Linked DNA regions of Teredinibacter turnerae T7901. The protein of the gene in region 1 binds, or shares a complex with, the protein of each later gene. Links are inferred from orthologs where the notes say so. Each region holds a gene or a part of one and is shown in the gene's direction. Other genes may lie near its edges.

What was found.
Region 2: the proteins of tig (region 1) and rpsG are in contact, whole or in part, in a crystal structure (PDB 3GTY), measured with the Thermotoga maritima proteins. The link is inferred for Teredinibacter turnerae T7901 from one-to-one orthologs. Residues at the interface, in WP_004081061.1 of Thermotoga maritima: Glu122, Val124, Val129, Leu130, Tyr133, Glu188, Gly259, Ile262, Tyr263, Glu266, Ser270, Glu273, Gln274, Glu277, Arg308, Gln311, Ile312, Ser315, Tyr316, Glu325, Arg329, Arg336, Leu363, Phe366, Trp367, Arg373, Leu377, Arg381, Leu384, Glu387; in WP_004081843.1 of Thermotoga maritima: Lys34, Lys52, Lys55, Glu59, Arg62, Gln63, Glu66, Asn67, Lys69, Val71, Arg95, Ala109, Lys110, Lys111, Gly112, Arg113, Pro114, Glu117, Glu121, Ile124, Ala125, Tyr127, Asn128, Asn129, Thr130, Gly131, Lys135, Asp139, Arg142, Met143.

Annotation. Positions count from the first base shown.
Region 1 is NC_012997.1:1,670,193-1,673,003, forward strand. It holds tig (trigger factor), read left to right. Parts: upstream 1-648; coding sequence 649-1,974; downstream 1,975-2,811. Other genes in the region: fadA (acetyl-CoA C-acyltransferase FadA), read left to right, coding at 1-335; clpP (ATP-dependent Clp endopeptidase proteolytic subunit ClpP), read left to right, coding at 2,324-2,811. UniProt on the Bacillus subtilis protein: Involved in protein export. Acts as a chaperone by maintaining the newly synthesized protein in an open conformation. Functions as a peptidyl-prolyl cis-trans isomerase.
Region 2 is NC_012997.1:937,938-941,255, forward strand. The notes cover bases 1-2,797. They hold rpsG (30S ribosomal protein S7), read left to right. Parts: upstream 1-1,062; coding sequence 1,063-1,533; downstream 1,534-2,797. Other genes in these bases: rpoC (DNA-directed RNA polymerase subunit beta'), read left to right, coding at 1-405; rpsL (30S ribosomal protein S12), read left to right, coding at 583-954; fusA (elongation factor G), read left to right, coding at 1,708-2,797. In the rest of the region: more of fusA, read left to right, coding at 2,798-3,318.

The DNA of each region.
Region 1 (2,811 bases):
CGTCCATCATGGGCTATGGCCCGGTGCCTTCTACCCAGAAGGCGTTGAAACAGCTCGGTATGTCAATTGGCGATATTGATGCGATAGAGCTTAACGAAGCTTTTGCTGCGCAATCTTTGCCAGTGCTTAAAGACCTCGATCTCCTGGAAAGCATGGACGAAAAGGTCAACCTATATGGTGGCGCTATTGCGTTGGGGCACCCGTTTGGTTGCTCGGGTACGCGAATTACCGGAACGCTCCTGTCTGTGATGCAGGAAGAAGACAAATCTCTTGGTGTCGCGACTATGTGTATTGGTTTGGGGCAGGGTATTACGACGATACTCGAGCGCGTATAGCCCCACCTGCGGGTCGATTTTGGCCCGCATCACAGTCCAAAACAGTTTTGTTGTTGAACCCCTTAATGGACTGTGGCACAATTGCCACCCTTCAAACTGACCCACCTCAAGAAACCGTTTAATTGTCCTTTAAAAACAATAGCTTACGGAAGTGAGGTCAGAAAAATTGTAGCTTGTGAAGCAACGCGGTCGTGGCGGAATTGGTAGACGCGCTGGGTTTAGGTTCCAGTGCCGCAAGGTGTGAGAGTTCGAGTCTCTCCGACCGCACCACACTCTATTTTGAAATCTATCTGCAAATTGTAAGAGGAACGAAATGCAAGTTTCTATCGAAACGACTTCCGGTTTGGAGCGTCGATTAACTGTTGGTATTCCCGCCGAGATAATCGATCAGGAAGTAGAAAAGCGTCTTAAGCAGGCCGCTAAAACCGTCAGAATCAATGGTTTTCGCAAAGGCAAAGTTCCTTTTAAAGTTGTCAAGCAGCGTTTTGGTGAAGGCGTTCGTCAGGAAGTGTTGGGCGATACCATCCAGCGCAGCTTTTACGACGCGGTTCGCCAGGAATCTGTGCGCCCTGCCGGTCAGCCTAGTATCGAGCCAAAGCAGATGGATGAAGGTAAGGATGTTGAATACATCGCCACCTTCGAAGTCTACCCAGAAGTTGAGTTAAAAGAACTCGACAACATCGAAATTACCCGCTACGACGCGGAAATCACCGACGCAGACATCGACAAAATGGTCGAGACACTGCAAAAAGGTCAGTCCTCTTGGGAGCCCGTTAAGCGCAAGTCGAAAAAAGGTGACAAAGTCACTATCGATTTTCTGGGCAAAATTGATGGCGAAGCCTTTGATGGCGGAGAAGCAAAAGGGCATCAATTGGAGCTTGGTTCCGGCAGTATGATTCCTGGCTTCGAAAAAGGCATTACTGGCATGAAGGCTGGCGAAACACAGCCGATTAACGTGACTTTTCCAGATGATTATCACGTCGAAGATTTGCGCAGTAAAGATGCAGAGTTTGAAATCACCGTTCACGAAGTGCTCGGCGAAAAGCTGCCTAAGCTCGACGAAGAATTTTATGCCAAATTTGGCGTAACCGAAGGTGGAGAAGAGAAGTTCCGCGAAGAGGTTAAGTCTAATATGGAGCGTGAGAAGCAGCGTGCTATCAAGGCTAAAGTAAAAGAGCAGGTAATGAATGCGTTGCTCGAGTCAAATTCGGTCGATCTGCCCGCTGCGTTGGTACAGAGCGAAATTGGTGCAATGCGTCAACAGATGGTTCAGCAATACGGTCAGAGCGCGCAGAACCTGGATCTTCAGGCGCTGTTGCCGGACGATATGTTCAAAGCTCAGGCTGAGCGACGCACAGCGCTGGCGCTGATTGTTTCCGAAGTAGTGAAAAAATATGAAGTGAAGGCAGACAAGGATATTGTTCGCTCCTTGATCGAAGAGGCCGCTTCGACCTATGAAGACCCTCAGGAAGTGATCAACTACTACTACAGCAACGAGCAACTGTTGGCGAATGTCGAGGCTGCTGCGCTGGAAGAGAAGGTTGTTGAATTGCTGCTCGAAAAAGCGACTGTTACGGATGCAACAGTGAGCTACGACGAAGTGATCAAGCCGCAAGAGCCTCAAGCAGAAGAAGCCTGATCTGTAACGATCTAAAAAAACCCCTCCTCGGAGGGGTTTTTTTTTGACTGGGGTTGAAATAAGGCATTGCGCACTCCAAATTTAGTGCTGATAGGTGGGCGTGAAACGCTCATTCTGGCGGTTTTGTAGGCGTTTTCAGGATTTTTTTGCGTCGCCGTGGAATCAAGGCGTTGTAACCGAGTTAACTCGCCTTATAATGAATTTTAGCTAAGAAAACAGGTATGCCTGCTGTCACCGCCTCGTTTGTTCGCTGACTCAAAGTTTGTCGGCAGTACCAAATAATTGTTGTCGGCCGTTTTTCCATGGGCCCGCATACCGATCCAAATCATAATTGTCACGGAATTCTCTGATGTCTCAATTTAATCCTATGGGTGGACAATCCACTACAATTCAAAGCTCCCTGGTGCCTATTGTTGTAGAACAAACTGCGCGGGGAGAGCGCTCCTACGATATCTATTCCCGACTGCTCAAAGAGCGGGTCATTTTTCTGGTGGGGCAGGTCGAAGACCATATGGCCAACCTGGTAGTGGCGCAATTGTTATTCCTCGAGGCGGAAAATCCCGATAAGGATATCCACCTTTATATTAATTCTCCGGGCGGCTCCGTCACTGCGGGCATGTCGATATACGACACTATGCAATTTATTAAGCCCGACGTTAGTACTATGTGTATTGGTCAGGCGTGCAGCATGGGTTCATTCTTGTTGTCTGCTGGTGCCACTGGCAAACGATTCTGTTTGCCCAATGCGCGCACCATGATTCACCAGCCGTCTGGTGGCGCTCAGGGGCAAGCGAGCGATATTCATATCCATGCCCAGGAGATCCTGAAAATCCGGGC
Region 2 (3,318 bases), 730 kb from region 1 along the record:
TCGATGGGTGATTCCGATTTCGTTAAAGGCGAGCAGGTTGAATACAACAATGTCTTGGAAGAAAACGAGAAGCTGCGTGCTAATAGTCGTCAACCAGCGCAATACGAGCGCCAGTTACTGGGTATTACCAAAGCGTCTCTGGCAACTGAATCGTTTATTTCTGCGGCTTCGTTCCAGGAAACAACTCGCGTCCTTACCGAAGCAGCTGTCACCGGCAAGCTGGATAACCTGCGCGGCCTGAAGGAAAACGTGGTCGTTGGGCGTTTGATTCCTGCGGGCACCGGTTTGGCGTATCACAATGAACGTCGTCGTCGTCGCGAAGAGGACCACGGTTCTGCCGATAGTGTAAGTGCTGCAGAAGTAGAAGCTGCACTGACCGAGGCACTGCGTTCTACGTCGTCTTAACCCTTGACGACGTGCAAATAGTGTCAACGGATTAGTTGTTGACGATAGTGGGTGGTGTCATTACAATGCGCCACCCGCTGTTTTTGGCGGTGGGCTTCTATTGCCCATTTTTAGTGAATCTTTCTGTTTTTGCGCTTATAAAAGCAGAATCTAGTTAATTTTTTGGAGTTAAGTTTCATGGCAACGATCAACCAGTTGGTTCGTAAGCCGAGAAAACGCAAAGCTAAGACCAGTGACGTTCGCGCCCTGGAAGCATGTCCTCAGCGCCGCGGTGTTTGTACTCGTGTTTATACCACTACACCGAAAAAGCCAAACTCTGCACTGCGTAAAGTATGTCGTGTGCGTTTGACTAACGGCTTTGAAGTATCTTCCTACATTGGCGGTGAAGGCCACAACCTTCAAGAGCACAGTGTTGTATTGATTCGCGGCGGTCGTGTAAAAGACTTGCCTGGTGTGCGTTATCACACTGTTCGCGGTGCTCTGGATACGTCTGGCGTTAACGATCGTAAGCGCGGTCGTTCCAAGTACGGTACCAAGCGTCCTAAGTAAGGTCGCTTACCGTCTAGCGTTTTAAGGTAGAACCAGTAAGGCCGAGCGGTTTCAGTTTACTCTACGTCTCGGACAAGCCTGAATAAGAGTAATTGGTGAGTTTCAAACATGCCTAGAAGAAGAGTTGTCGCCAAGCGCGAAGTGCTGCCAGATCCTAAATTTGGCAACGTGACTTTGGCAAAATTCATGAACCACGTGATGATCAGTGGTAAAAAATCCGTTGCAGAGCGCATTGTGTATGGTGCTCTGGATCTGGTTAAAGAGAAATTAAACAAAGATCCTCTGGAAGTATTTGACGAGGCTTTGGAAAACATCGCTCCGCTGGTGGAAGTTAAATCCCGACGCGTTGGTGGTGCAACCTACCAGGTGCCTGTTGAAGTGCGCCCATCACGCCGTGAAGCGCTTGCCATGCGTTGGTTGGTGGAATACTCCCGCAATCGTGGTGAGAAATCCATGCCTCAGCGTCTCGCTGGCGAATTGATCGATGCTTCCCAGAACAAGGGCGGTGCGGTTAAGAAGCGTGAAGACGTTCACCGTATGGCCGAAGCGAACAAGGCGTTCTCGCACTTCCGCTTCTAACACCTCTACTGCGTTTCGCATACTTTTAAGCAATATCAAGATATGCAGCAGAAGGCAGCCATTGAAGCTGCCTTTTAGCGTATTAGGCAAGTGCAAAACGCAGTGGTTAAGAGGATGATGCGCTCACAACGCATTAGCAAATCGATTTTTTAAACAGCTATTGGGGATAGAGTCGTGGCACGTAAAACACCTATCGCACGTTATCGTAACATCGGTATCTGTGCGCACGTAGACGCTGGTAAAACCACCACAACCGAGCGTGTTCTCTTCTATACCGGTCTTTCACACAAGATCGGGGAAGTGCACGATGGTGCGGCCACCATGGACTGGATGGAGCAGGAACAGGAGCGTGGTATTACCATTACTTCTGCTGCTACCACCTGTTTCTGGGCGGGTATGGAACAGCAATTTGATCAACACCGTATCAACATCATCGATACTCCTGGGCACGTTGACTTCACCATCGAAGTAGAGCGTTCGCTGCGAGTTCTCGATGGCGCGGTCGTGGTGTTGTGTGGTTCTTCCGGTGTGCAGCCTCAGACTGAGACTGTATGGCGTCAGGCCAACAAATACGAAGTACCTCGTATGGTATTCGTAAACAAAATGGACCGTGCAGGTGCTAACTTCCTGCGTGTAGTTGAGCAGTTGAAAGATCGCCTTGGTGCGACCGCTGTACCTCTGCAAATGACAATCGGTTCAGAAGACGAATTTAAAGGTATTGTCGACCTGATTGAAATGAAAGCGATTCTCTGGAACGAAGCGGACCAGGGTATGACTTTCGATCGCGCCGACATCCCAGCCGACATGCTCGAAGAGTGTGAAGAGCTGCGCGAGCAGATGGTAGAAGCAGCAGCTGAAGCCAACGAAGAGCTGATGGAAAAGTACCTGGAAGAAGGTGAGCTGACTAACGACGAAATCAAAAAAGGTATTCGTTTGCGTACCTTGGCGAACGAAATCGTTCCAGTTCTGGGCGGTTCTGCATTCAAAAACAAAGGCGTGCAGGCGATGCTGGACGCGGTTATTGAATACCTGCCTGCGCCTACGGAAGTTAAGGCAATTCAAGGTACTCTGGAAGACGGCGAAACTGTTGCGGAGCGTCACGCAGACGATACCGAACCTTTTTCTGCGCTGGCGTTCAAAATTGCAACTGACCCATTCGTGGGAACGCTGACTTTCTTCCGCGTTTATTCCGGTAAATTGGAAAGCGGTACCGCGCTGTTGAACTCAGTGAAGGGCAAGAAAGAGCGTATCGGCCGTATGGTGCAAATGCACGCTAACAGCCGTGAAGAAATCAAAGAAGTATTGGCAGGCGACATTGCTGCCGCGATTGGTTTGAAAGATACAACAACAGGTGACACTCTTTGCGCGGAAAACAGCTTCATCGTTTTGGAGCGTATGGAATTCCCCGAGCCTGTTATTTCCGTTGCAGTAGAACCTAAGTCAAAAGCGGATCAGGAAAAAATGGGTATCGCTCTGGGCAAGCTTGCTCAGGAAGACCCGTCTTTCCGTGTGCGCACAGACGAAGAAACCGGTCAAACGATCATCTCCGGTATGGGTGAGCTTCACCTGGACATTCTGGTTGATCGTATGCGTCGTGAATTTAAAGTGGAAGCTAACATCGGTAAGCCGCAGGTTGCCTATCGTGAACGCATTACCAAAACCTCTGAAATCGAAGGCAAGTTTGTTCGTCAGTCAGGTGGTCGCGGTCAGTTCGGTCACGTTTGGATTAGGTTTGAACCCGCTGAAGATGGTGATGCCGAAGGTCTTGAATTTGTGAATGAAATT